One region of the Exiguobacterium sp. K1 genome, then DNA from elsewhere that is predicted to be linked to it. Evidence: riboswitches for the same ligand, from Rfam matches in the RefSeq annotation. Region 1 holds a riboswitch; each other region holds the start of a gene.

Region 1 (3,112 bases):
TCCTGCAATCAGAGCGTGAGCCGCAGCCTGTCCGGTTTCCGCACGCGCCTGTTGTGCCAGATATACGGTTTGTTTGATCAGTTCAACCGCTTCATCCTCTTTAATTCCCCGACTGCCGAATCCGGTCACGCTTGCCTGATAACTAGCGGTGATGGCGCAATCTGCTCCAATCTTAAAATAATCCGCATGGACCCGGTGAATCTGTTCCGGTTCTTCAAGCAATACCCGTGCCGACCACAGCGGGTCGTCGAGATTACTCCCGTGACGTTCGAGTTCCGTTGCCAGTGCTCCGTCCAATAAAATATAAGGCTGTTTTTTTAATAGTTGCTCAACTGGATTGTTGTTCTTTGACATCTTCCTCACTCCGTTTCCATGATGTTTTAGTCAGATGATGAACGATGTAGCAGACCGCGATAAAAGGAACACCAAAATAAAGGGCAACCCGTTGCGTCGGATCAAAGGCGATTCCGATCAAAGAAGCCAGACACATCAAAAAGGATAAAATCGGTACAAACGGATACCAGGGCGTCCGGTAGACCAAATCGCTGACATCCTTTCCTTCTTGCAGATACCGTTTGCGGAACATGAACTGTGAGGCACTGATGCTCATCCAGACGACGACGACGGCCAGTCCCGAGATCGAGACAAGGGCAATGTAGACAGAATCCGGTGCATAGATGCTCGAAAACAGGGCCAGCAGACCACCGATCATACTGAAGAGAACGGCACGTGTCGGCACTCCGTTCGCATTTAATTTAGAAAAGAACGGCGTAATCATCCGTTGATCGGATAAAGACCAGAGCATCCGTGAGGCGGCATAAAGACCTGAGTTCGCTGCCGATAAAATCGCTGTCAGGATAACGAAGTTCATGATGTCTGCTGCAAACGGGAGACCGATCCGTTCGAACACGGCAACGAATGGACTTTCGAGTACTCCTTTTGAGTCGTTTGGTAAAAGAATCGCGAGCACAATGATCGTTCCGACAAAAAATAACACAAGCCGGAAGACGGTCGTTCGAATGGCCAGCGGTACCGTTCGTTTCGGATCAACGGCTTCACCTGCCGCAATCCCGATCAACTCTGTTCCGGAATAGGCAAAGTTGACGGCGAGCATGGTCATCAGAATGGCGAATGCTCCGTTTGGAAACAGTCCACCCTCCGTCAAAGGAGCAAGCAACGGAGCCTGCGATCCATCAGCAAGCGGTAAAAATCCGACAATGGCCGCTGTTCCCAGGACGATGAACACTAAAATCGTCAGCACCTTAACGGCGGAAAACCAAAATTCGACTTCTGCGAACAACCGAACCGTCAAGACGTTAATCCCTAAAATCATGACGACAAATAACGCGCTGAACAGCCAGACCGGAACGTCCGGAAACCAGCGTTGCATCAATAAACCGGCTGCCGTAAACTCTGAACCGAGCGCAACTGTCCATGTCAGCCAGTAGAGCCAGGCGACGGTATACCCTGTTCCGGACCCAAGATATTTTGTCGCGTAACTGTGAAAGGCACCGGTTTCCGGCATATGTACGCTTAACTCTCCTAAACAGAGCATGACGAGATAGACGGCCAGAGCTCCGACCAAGTACGATAAAATCGTTCCGACACGCCCCGCCTGCTCCAGCGTATAACCTGTACTTAAAAATAATCCCGTCCCGATGACACCGCCAAGTGACAGCATGACGATATGCCGGGATTCCATTTTCCGACGAAACGTTCCTTCTTTCATTGCTCCTCCACACTCCTCTTTCTCTCATAAAATAAAAAACGCACCCACATGCATGGGTGCGTCGGTCGACAATAAAAAGAAGCTTATCGATCGGGTGCAACACCCGCAGGAATTAGCACAGTATCTTTCGACCTGTTGCTGAGGCTTCAAAGGGCCAGTCCCTCCACCTCTCTGGATAAGAATGTAATTTTTCATAACAGTACCAACCCCGTTCTGAATTGTCAACACAATTCAGAATTTATCATACAAAAAAACGCCTTACACCAAATTGGTATAAGACGTCTATCGCTTATTTTTTCGCAAACAAATCGGCAGTCTTCAATGCCATCCGAACCGCTTTGCGGTTCAATGTGCCTTGTTGATGCTTCATTTCTTTTGTTTGATTGTTCAACTTGCCTTGAAGCGATTTGATTTTTTTATCTTTTTCAGCCATTTTTGCTTTATCGCGTTTTTGAGCAGCCACGATTTTTTGCTCTTCGGCCGGGAAGTATGATTCAAAACGTGAAACAGCTTCTTCAATGCTGATTCCTGTGATCGGTTTAACGACCGGGAGCAACTCTGCTTTTGCCATTTCGCGATCAAACGGAACGTTCTCCGGATAGTTCGTTTCTTTGTAGATGTGCTCTAAATCATTTGTGTTCAAGAAATCAACGAAGTTGTCGAAGTTACGTGCTTGAACACGTGTCGGGCTTTGGAAGTCAGCTGACTCAATCACATCCGACAAGCGTGTGCTGTCTGTGATGTCATTTGCCCAGATGTGTGTCAATTGGTGATAATCCGTTAATTCACGCATTCGTGCATCTTTCGGAATCAGGATACTTGGTGTTCCGGCAAGTGTTGCCGTGATGTTTCCGTGAAGACGTGCTCCGAAGCTGAAATCTGCTTCTTTCAAGAAGTCGATCCATGTCTGTGCGTTCAGGAAGAAGCGGACACGGTCATTCATGTAAGTCGGATCTGACATTTTAACCGGATAGTTCGTGACCGATAAGTCAGCAATCGGATGTGTCCCTGTGTACGTCAAACGCAACTCTTTCATCCATTGCGGGATGAAGTAGTGATTCGGATACTCTTCCATTCCGCGTGTGATGAAGTTAAGGACGTTTTGCGGTGCAAGACGTGACGAGTTAACCCCGATCATTGAATCTTTTGTGATGTTCGTTTCACGGATCTTCAAGTCACGACCGAACGCATACATCGATGGGCAACCGATGACTTTGTGGTCGATTCCTTCACGGAAACCAAGACGCGTCAGGTATTTTGATGTGATTTCGCCGCGAAGTCCAAGCATGCTTGAGCGCTCAAGAACTGCACTGACAAACGCTTTAACATCTTCATCGAACGAGAAACCGTCGTTTAAGTTCGCTTCAAACGGTGCACGTAAAC
Region 2 (3,112 bases), on a different contig from region 1:
CAAGTGTTCAAGCCGGCAATCGATGACCGGTATCATGAGGAACACGTCGTGTCGCACGTCGGCAATTCGGTCATCGCGATTCCGATGGCGACGAGCCGTGATGTCTATGCAGCAGTGGCGGAAGAGACGCAAATCGTCGCAATTGACGAAGTTCAATTTTTTGACGATGAGATTGTCGCCGTCATCGAAGCACTGGCTCAAGATGGCAAACGCGTCATTTGCGCAGGCCTCGATCAAGATTTTCGGGCAGAACCATTCGGCAAGATGCCTGAATTATTGGCACGCGCAGAATTCGTGACAAAACTTCAGGCGATTTGTCTGTCGTGCGGCGATCCGGCATCGCGGACCCAACGATTGATTGACGGAAAACCGGCCAACTACAATGATCCGATCATTCTGGTCGGGGCATCTGAGTCCTATGAACCACGTTGCCGCCATTGCCATCAAGTACCGGGAAAACCACAACCGTTGCAGGAATGGAAAAAGCAGCAGCACAATTAAGAAATGTAAAAAAGCGAACGATTCCCGGCAGTCAGACCGAAGAATCGTTCGCTTTTTTTTTGAAATCAACCGGTCTGTGTCAACCGGCTGAACTGTTCGACGAACTGAAGTGTTTCGCGGACAATCGTCTTTTGGTCGTGATCAAGCGTTGCGACGTGATAGGAGTCAAGCAGACAGTAACTGCGCTTATCCGCCGCACCGATCGTCCGGTACAAATAATCGGAACAGACCGGCGGCACGACATGATCCTCGGCAGAATATAAAATAAGTGTCGGAATTTGAATTGCCGCAAGGGCTGACCGTGTCTCCTTAATCAGTCGTAACAGTTCCGAAGCGCAGACAGCGGGGACGAAATCATAGATGATTTCAAAAGCCGACTGTTTAATATCAGGCGCACTTTCCGGCAGATAGACCGGACAATCGGTGAACGATAAGGCTTCATAGGCAGGGACGGACAAGGCGGCATTGATGGTGATGATTCCTGCGACCGGGAGACCTTCAGCGGCAAGTGACAGGGCAAGTGTTGCCCCCATCGATTGGCCGACGATGAAGACGGATTCGCATCGTCCCGCCAATTGTTCAAAGCCGTCCCGGACGCTCTGCTTCCAGTCATCGGCCGTCGCCGCTTCGAATTCTCGCAGATCCGTCCCATGCCCGTGCAGGCGTGGCGCATGGACGGAAAAACCGTGTGCGGCGAACTGTTCTCCTACAGCCCGAACACTTTGCGGCGTTGCATTAAAACCATGACAGAGCAAAATGCCGACGGATCCGCGTCCTAAGGAAAAGGCTTCGGCACCCGGTATAACAGGATAAACCATACTCATCATCTCGTCCTCCATTTCAAAAATAAAAACCCGTTTGGCTTTGGACGCAAACGAGTTTCTCGTGTGTATCATCCAAAGCAGCTGCTTTGCTGGTCGGAGCACCTTGCCGATCGGCAGGTTGCCGTGGAGTCCTAGAGCCAGGTCTCTCGTCCACTCTTGATATATCGTATAGGAATTGTCGGATTAATCATTGAGAAGATGATAGCATTGACGGAAAGGGATTGTCAAACTCTCTTTAATGGCATCAAAACTTATGCAAGGATCCGGTTTGTCCCGGGACAGCAATCGATATGGGTCATATGGTTTATTTTTGAAAATATGGTTGACCTTTAAAAGATCTTTCTGTAGTGTAAAAATTAGTTTTACGACATAAGTTCAACCGGCAACAACACACATACGAATTTCATACCGCAACACTTATCCAGAGAGGTGGAGGGACTGGCCCTACGAAACCTCGGCAACAGACTCATTATGAGCACTGTGCCAATTCCATCAGACAATTGTCTGAGAGATGAGTCGAGTGGATTCTGCCATTGTGCGGATCCAGGTCTCTTCTTGTTTCTTAAGAAGAGACCTTTTTTGTATTTTGAAGGGGGAAAAAGTGGTGATTACATTCAAAAATGTAAAAAAAATCTATGAAACAAATGATCAATCGATCGCTGCGCTGAATGGCGTGGATCTTGAAATCCGAAAAGGCGAAATCTTCGGCGTCATCGGTTTCAGCGGAGCCGGGAAAAGTTCCTTATTACGTTGCGTCAACCTGCTTGAACGGCCGACATCCGGCAGTGTGACGGTCGATGGACAAGATTTGACGACACTGTCGGCGAAGCAATTACGGGAAGCGAAGCAACACATCGGGATGATCTTTCAGCACTTCAACCTGCTGGATTCGAATACAGTGTTTGCGAATGTCGCAAAACCCCTTGTCTTAAAAGGTGTCAAAAAAGATGAGGTCCAGCGGCGGGTCACGGAACTGCTCGAGTTCGTCGACCTGGCAGATAAAGCCGATCATTATCCGGATCAGTTATCGGGCGGGCAGAAACAACGGGTCGGCATCGCCCGGGCACTCGCCACCCAGCCGTCGGTCCTGTTGTGTGACGAAGCGACTTCCGCCCTCGATCCGCAGACGACCCAACACATACTGCGTCTGCTGAAGCAAATCAATCAGGAATACGGCATCACAATTTTACTGATTACCCATGAGATGGGGGTCATCCGCGAGATTTGTGACCGGGTCGCCGTCATCGAAGCCGGTCAGCTGATTGAATCGGGGACCGTGTTCGACGTCTTCTCAAATCCGCAGACGGCGACGGCGAAAAACTTCGTCCGCTCTGTCATGCAGGATGAGATTCCGGCCTCGGTTCAAAAAGTCATCGACCAACGGGATGCCGGCCATCACATCTACAAAATCAACTTCCTCGGGGCAGGGACGGGACAACCGCTCTTATCGCAGGTCGCGAAACGCTTTGATGTCGATCTCAACATCCTGCACGGCAGCATCACGGAACTGCAAAACATCCCGTTCGGCAGTCTGCTCGTTGAACTGATTGGCGATGCGGCAGAAATCAAGCGGGCACTACAATATATCGATCAATCGGATGTCATCGTCGAGGAGGTGCTCGCAGATGCTAGTTAATTACACGGACATCTGGACTGCTTTTCTGCAGACGTTGACGATGGTCGGACTGTCATTACTCTTCTCGACATTGATTGGTTTACCACTCGGGATTCTGCTTGTCGTGACACGCAAAGGAGCGTTGCTCGAACAAATTCCGTTCTTCAATGTC
Region 3 (3,112 bases), 170 kb from region 1:
CCAAAGGTGTGTGGGCCGGCCTTGCAGCCTTGTTAGGGACACAAGCGGTATGCTTGTTCCTCGGCGCACGGAAGACGGGGCGGAATCCATGGGTCTGGGGAGGCGCAGGACTGATTCAGTTCCCGCTTCCAGCGATTGCGTACTTCATTCTCAACCGCCAAGACCGGAAAAAATAAGACAAACAGACCCGTCGCTGTTGCGACGGGTCTGTTTGTTATGAAACATTTTTTTGACGTGCGTCCGATGTTTTCCGACGCGGGAAGCCGAAAAGAATCGCGAGAGATCCGCATACGAAAAGCAGGAACGGATAAAACAGATAAGGAATCAGTTCCGGGGAAGCCGTTTTCGTTAATTCCGCTGCAATCAGCAACTGGGCGCCGTACGGGATGATTCCTTGGATACCGCAAGAGAAGATATCAAGGATACTGGCTGACTTTTTCCGGTCAATGTCATACGTATCCGCGATTTCTGCTGCCAGTGGACCGGCGACAAGAATCGAAATCGTATTGTTTGCTGTTGCGAGATTCGTCGCACTGACGAGTGCAGCCATACTGAATTCCGCACCGCGGCGTTGCGAGATTTTCCGCGTCAGCGTTTCTTTCAGATACGCGATCCCGCCGTTAAAGGTGATCAGACTGACGAGGCCACCCATCAGTAATGTCAAAATCGAGATTTCCGCCATTCCCATCAAGCCGTCAGACATCGACAGGACAAAACCGCTTAAGCCGAAACTGCCGTCAAGCATCCCGATAATTCCTGTCAGCAATGTACCGCCGACGAGGACGAGGATCACGTTGACGCCAAACAAGGCGAGTACGATGACGGACAGATACGGAATCAGTTTATAAAATTCAAACGCTTTTGCTTCGACAACATTTCCTGTACCTGAGACAAAGGCCAGGATGATGATGGTCAGAATAGCTGCCGGTAAAACGATCAGGAAGTTGGTTCTGAATTTGTCGCGCATGTTGGTTTTCTGTGTCCGGACGGCTGCAATCGTCGTATCGGAAATGAACGACAAGTTGTCGCCGAACATTGCGCCACCAACGACGGCGGCTGCCGCAACCGCGACATTGACACCGGTTGCTTCATGGATTCCAAGAGCGATCGGAGCGAGTGCCGCAATCGTACCGGTGGAAGTTCCCATCGCCATCGAGATGAAGGCGGCAATGATGAATAGTCCGCTCATCAGAAGGGACGGGGGTAAAAATGTTAATGATGCATTGACGGTCGCTTCGATTGCGCCGATTGCATCGGCCGTTCCGGAAAAGGCACCGGCAAGCAAGAAGATAAAGACCATAATCATGATGTCCGGATTTCCTGCACCTGCTGCAATCCGTTCCACTGTCTGATTGATGCCGCCCTTTGTTGTGACCGCCGCAAAAATCAAGGCAATCAAAGCCGCAATCAGAATCGGAAACTTGTAAAAGTCATCGTAAAAAATACCGGCACCGATAAAAAGAACTAAAAAGACAAGTAACGGTAGAAGTGCCCATTTATTCGGTGTAATCGTTTCGTTCATCAAACCACTCCTTTTCTACAAGTACAAAAAAAGACTCCTTCGCAAGAAAGAAGGAGGTCTTTACTGAAAAAGACGCTCTTCTTATCTCTCAAGCCGCAGCTTGCTGGATTTGGCACAGTACGATTTAATCGTCCGCTGCCGAAACATCATCGGGCCAGTCCCTCCGTCTCTCACGATAAAAAGAAGTCATTTAATTGTCTGAAATACGTTTTCTACCGTAACGTATCTTTTACTGCATGTCAACACTACTTCACTGAAGTGCTTGTTTGAGAGTCGCGACATTTTCATTCATCAAATCAAAATAGGAAGCATTTTGCTGTGCTTTCGTGACGGATTCGAGATTGTGGATCGTAATCGCTTCCGCTCCGATTTCCTGTTGAATGACGCGTGCGACTTTCGGTGAGACCGTCTCTTCGAAAGCGATATACTTCAAGTCGTGAAGTTTGGCTTCCTTGACGATTGCTGCCAGTTGCTTTTGCGAAGGCTCGTCCGACGGAGAGATGCCGGCAATCGGCAATTGTGAGAAGCCGTAGCGTTCCGCTAAATACCCGTAAGCGGCATGTGTCACGAGCAGTTCTTTTTTGGATCCGTCAGCAACAGCCTGTTGCAAGTTTTGATCAAGCTTATCGGCCTCGCCATTAAAAGCGGTGAGATTTTTCTCAAACGTTGCTTTTTTAGCAGGTACTTCTTTAGCGAGTGCCGTCGTAATGGATTGAGCCATCACTTTGGCATTGTTCGGATCGAGCCAGACATGCGGATCAAATTTGCCGTGATCATGCTCTTCTGCCGCATGGTCATCGGTATGTCCTTCATGCTCATGAAGCGTGGCATTCGCTTCGAGCAGGTCGATGCCTTTGCTCGTCTCGACGAAACGAACATCATTGCCTTTGAGACTGGCTTTGATTTTTTTTGAGTACGGCTCAAGTGTCGTACCCGTTAAAAGGAACAGATCACCTTGTGCGATTTCAGTCAGTTGTTTAGACGTCGGTTCGTACGAATGCGGATCGGCCCCCGAAGGTACGATCATCTGGACGTCGATGTCCGTGCCGCCAATTTCCCTGGCGATTGCTGCAGTGGCGAACGTTGATGTATAGACACGGAGATTTTGGTCGGCCGCATCCTGAGTGGATTCGGAAGAACCGCAGGCAGCAAGAAAAGCAGCTCCTGCAAAGGCGACCGTGAAAGCTGAAAGTAATTTTTTCATATGAATAAACCCTCCAAAAAAATATTAAAACGTAATTATTCCGATTTGAACCTTTTCACTATAACGAATCCGAAACCAAGCGTCAAGTACCAGTCAGGGAAGACGTTCGACTTCTAAATAAATCGGGTAAAAGACTAATAAGATTAGAAATCGAGAGGGAATTTCGGAGGTGATGAGGTGAAACGGGAAACCGCTTGGCTGATGGGAGGGGCAGCGATTTTAACGACGGCTGCGGCCGGAGCAAGCATCTGGAACAACTACGGTGCGTTATTACGATGGACAGAACCGGCTCTTCCGCTGTCAGAAGTCCAACTCGCGCCGCGAACGGTTGTGTATAAAACCGTTCACACCCAAGAATTGAAGCTGGATTTATACTATCCTCCAGG
Region 4 (3,112 bases), on a different contig from region 1:
AAGACAGATGAAACATTTCGCCCCATCGATTGCGATTGATCGGTTACCCGCTCCGGTCTTCGCCGAGCTCGCCCAGCGGATCGGTGCCGTCAAGGCTGCCGGCCATGACGTCATCACGCTTGGTCAGGGAACACCCGATCAGACGACACCTGTACATATTCTGGATGCCTTGAAAGAGGCAATCAATGACGCTTCAAACCTCCAGTACCCGCCGTTTCGCGGACACGATTTCCTCAAACAGGCTGTCGCGGATTTTTATCAGTCAGAGTTTGGCGTAAACATCGATCCGGCCTCTGAAGTCGCCATTCTGCTCGGCAGCAAAGCCGGTATCGTCGCTTTACCGCAAACGATCGTCAATCCCGGTGAAGGTGTCATTGTTCCTGATCCCGGATACCCGGATTACTTATCCGGCGCCGCCCTTGCCGGAGCTTACCCGATAACATTGCCGCTCCTTGCGGAAAATGCCTTTTTACCTGACTACACGTTACTTGATACGACAGATGTCGAACGGGCCCGGATGTTGTTCCTCAACTACCCGAGCAATCCGACCGGAGCGACGGCGACAGCGGAAGCCTTCGAGCAAACGGTTTCCTTTGCTGATGCGAACGACATTTGCGTCGTCCACGACCTCGCCTACGGCGGAATCAGCTTCGACGGTCCGACCCGCAGTTTCCTCCAGACGGAAGGCGCAAAAGGCGTCGGAATCGAACTGTTTTCATTATCGAAACGTTTTAACATGTCCGGTTTCCGAATCGCCTTCGCCATCGGGAATCCGTCCGTCATCGCAAGTATCGAGACGTACCAGGAACACTTATACGTCAGTGCTTTCACACCGATTCAACAGGCAGCAACCGTCGCTCTTTCAAGCGATCAGACGTGTGTCCGCGAACTGAGCGCTCTGTATGAAGCCCGGCGTGATGCCTTGTTCGGCAAGTTACAGGAAATCGGTTGGGACGGACCGATCCCGGGCGGTTCGTTCTTCGTCTGGTTGCCGGTCCCGTCCGGCTACACGTCCCAAAGCTTTACCGATCACCTGCTCGACGAAGCGCATGTCGCCGTTACACCGGGACATTTCTTTGGCGAATACGGGGAAGGTTACGTCCGGATCAGCCTGATTGCTGACGCCGAACGACTCGTCGAAGCAACCGAACGGATTGGTCAATTGAATCTGTTTCGCCAGACCGTTGCGGAATAATTCTGAAAAAACGTTTGACAAATGGGAATGATTTCCGTTACAGTAAGTCCCAACAGCATATCTACTTATCGAGAGCGACCGAGGGATTAGGCCCAACGACGTCCGGCAACCACCTTTAAGGAACGGTGCCACATCCTACAGAATGTTTCATTCTGAGAGATAAGTTACGAAATTTTCACTTCGTCGCTTTTTTCTGGTTGCTCTTAACTGGAAAAAGGCGATTTTTTTGTATAGGGAGGAAACGACAGATGATTGAATTTAAAGGGATCACTAAACGGTTCGTTCGTGACCGGACACCCATTTTTGCCTTACGTGACGTCAATTTAACGATTCAGCAAGGTGAAATCTTTGGCATCATCGGTGAATCCGGTGCCGGAAAAAGCACCCTGCTCCGTCTGATCAACGGACTGGAGACACCGACACAAGGAACGGTTAAAGTATCGGGCACTAATCTGTCCGGCCTCTCCAAAGGCAGCTTACGCGAACTGCGTTTGAACATCGGGATGATTTTTCAACATTTCCAACTGATTCAATCCCGGAACGTCGCCGATAATATCGCCTTTGCCTTAAAGGCTGCCGGCGTCAAACGGACTGACTTCCCGCAACGGATCAAAGAGCTCGTCTCCCTGGTCGGACTCGAAGGCTTCGAGACGAATTTCCCGAGTCAGCTCAGCGGCGGTCAAAAGCAACGGGTCGGGATTGCCCGCGCCCTGGCGAATAACCCGAGCGTTCTGTTATGTGACGAAGCCACGTCCGCTCTTGACCCGGTCACGACGCTACAAATTCTCGAACTGCTGAAAGACTTGAATGAACGGCTTGGCCTGACGATCATTCTCATTACCCATGAAATCGATGTCGTCAAACAGATTTGTCACCGGGTTGCCGTCATGGCGCAAGGTGAAGTCGTTGAAGTCGCCCGTACATACGACCTGTTCAGTCAGCCGGCACATGATGTCACGAAACATTATGTCGATACGGCACTCCAGATCGAGTTACCGGAACGGATTTTGCGGACGACACCGGGGAAAATCATCCGCCTGCAATTCACGGGTGAGAAAACCGGTGAAAGTACGTTGTCGGAAGCAATCAAACAGTTTGATATTTCCGTCAGCATTCTCCACGGTAAGGTCGATTATATTCAAAACGTCGCATTCGGAGTGCTGATCGTCAGCCTGACCGGTCCGACCCTTCACGTGAACCGGGCCCTGACGTGGCTCGAAGAACAACTCCATACGCTTGAGGTGATTCAGGATGTGGCTTGAACGGATTGAAATCATGTTACCGGATCTTACGAAAGCGTTAGCGGAAACGGCTTTGATGGTCGGAATCTCACTTGGCTTCGCCCTCATCATCGGCATTCCACTCGGGATTCTGCTATTCATCACGGACCGGGGATTGTTTTTCCAGAACGTCGTCGTTCGCAGCATCTTGGACTTTTTCGTTAATATTGTCCGTTCGTTACCGTTCATCATTCTGCTCGTCGCGTTAATTCCGCTGACACAATTATTACTCGATAACACGATTGGACCGACAGCAGCTTCCGTCAGTCTGAGTGTCGCCGCCATTCCGTTTCTCGCCCGACTGGTCGAAACATCGCTTCGCGAGATTCCACCGGGATTGATTGAAGCAGCAGAAGCGTGTGGCGCGACACCGTTTCGGATCATCATCAGTGCACTCTTACCGGAGGCCCTTCCCGGCATCATTCAAGCCGTCACTTTGACGACCATCAGCCTGATCGGGTTTTCCGCCATGGCCGGTATCGTCGGTGGTGGCGGCGTCGGTGACCTGGCCATCCGCTTTGGCTATTACCGGTACGATAATGTCGTCATGATCGTGACAATTGTCGTCCTCGTCATCATTGTTCAAAGTATTCAAGGGCTTGGCAATGTTCTGGCCCGTCGTGCTGATAAACGTTAA

The links. A riboswitch is a leader RNA that binds a small molecule or an ion and turns the genes downstream of it on or off. The one in region 1 is predicted to bind S-adenosylmethionine.
Region 2: linked by a shared signal. The riboswitch ahead of N7U64_RS07185 (alpha/beta hydrolase) and the one ahead of mmuP (S-methylmethionine permease) in region 1 are both predicted to bind S-adenosylmethionine.
Region 3: linked by a shared signal. The riboswitch ahead of N7U64_RS10920 (Na+/H+ antiporter NhaC family protein) and the one ahead of mmuP (S-methylmethionine permease) in region 1 are both predicted to bind S-adenosylmethionine.
Region 4: linked by a shared signal. The riboswitch ahead of N7U64_RS06385 (methionine ABC transporter ATP-binding protein) and the one ahead of mmuP (S-methylmethionine permease) in region 1 are both predicted to bind S-adenosylmethionine.

What each region holds. Positions count from the first base shown of each region.
Region 1 is NZ_JAOTIT010000004.1:67,717-70,828, reverse strand. It holds gene mmuM (homocysteine S-methyltransferase) at 1-354, opposite strand, end outside; gene mmuP (S-methylmethionine permease) at 329-1,729, opposite strand; SAM riboswitch class I at 1,810-1,911, opposite strand; gene N7U64_RS10070 (polysaccharide pyruvyl transferase family protein) at 2,019-3,112, opposite strand, start outside.
Region 2 is NZ_JAOTIT010000002.1:379,896-383,007, reverse strand. It holds gene N7U64_RS07190 (thymidine kinase) at 1-501, shown strand, start outside; gene N7U64_RS07185 (alpha/beta hydrolase) at 567-1,325, opposite strand; SAM riboswitch class I at 1,388-1,491, opposite strand; SAM riboswitch class I at 1,740-1,843, shown strand; gene N7U64_RS07180 (methionine ABC transporter ATP-binding protein) at 1,930-2,961, shown strand; gene N7U64_RS07175 (methionine ABC transporter permease) at 2,951-3,112, shown strand, end outside.
Region 3 is NZ_JAOTIT010000004.1:239,589-242,700, forward strand. It holds gene N7U64_RS10915 (hypothetical protein) at 1-176, shown strand, start outside; gene N7U64_RS10920 (Na+/H+ antiporter NhaC family protein) at 215-1,522, opposite strand; SAM riboswitch class I at 1,601-1,704, opposite strand; gene N7U64_RS10925 (metal ABC transporter solute-binding protein, Zn/Mn family) at 1,773-2,726, opposite strand; gene N7U64_RS10930 (alpha/beta hydrolase) at 2,904-3,112, shown strand, end outside.
Region 4 is NZ_JAOTIT010000002.1:205,257-208,368, forward strand. It holds gene N7U64_RS06380 (aminotransferase class I/II-fold pyridoxal phosphate-dependent enzyme) at 8-1,195, shown strand; SAM riboswitch class I at 1,258-1,361, shown strand; gene N7U64_RS06385 (methionine ABC transporter ATP-binding protein) at 1,444-2,457, shown strand; gene N7U64_RS06390 (methionine ABC transporter permease) at 2,447-3,112, shown strand.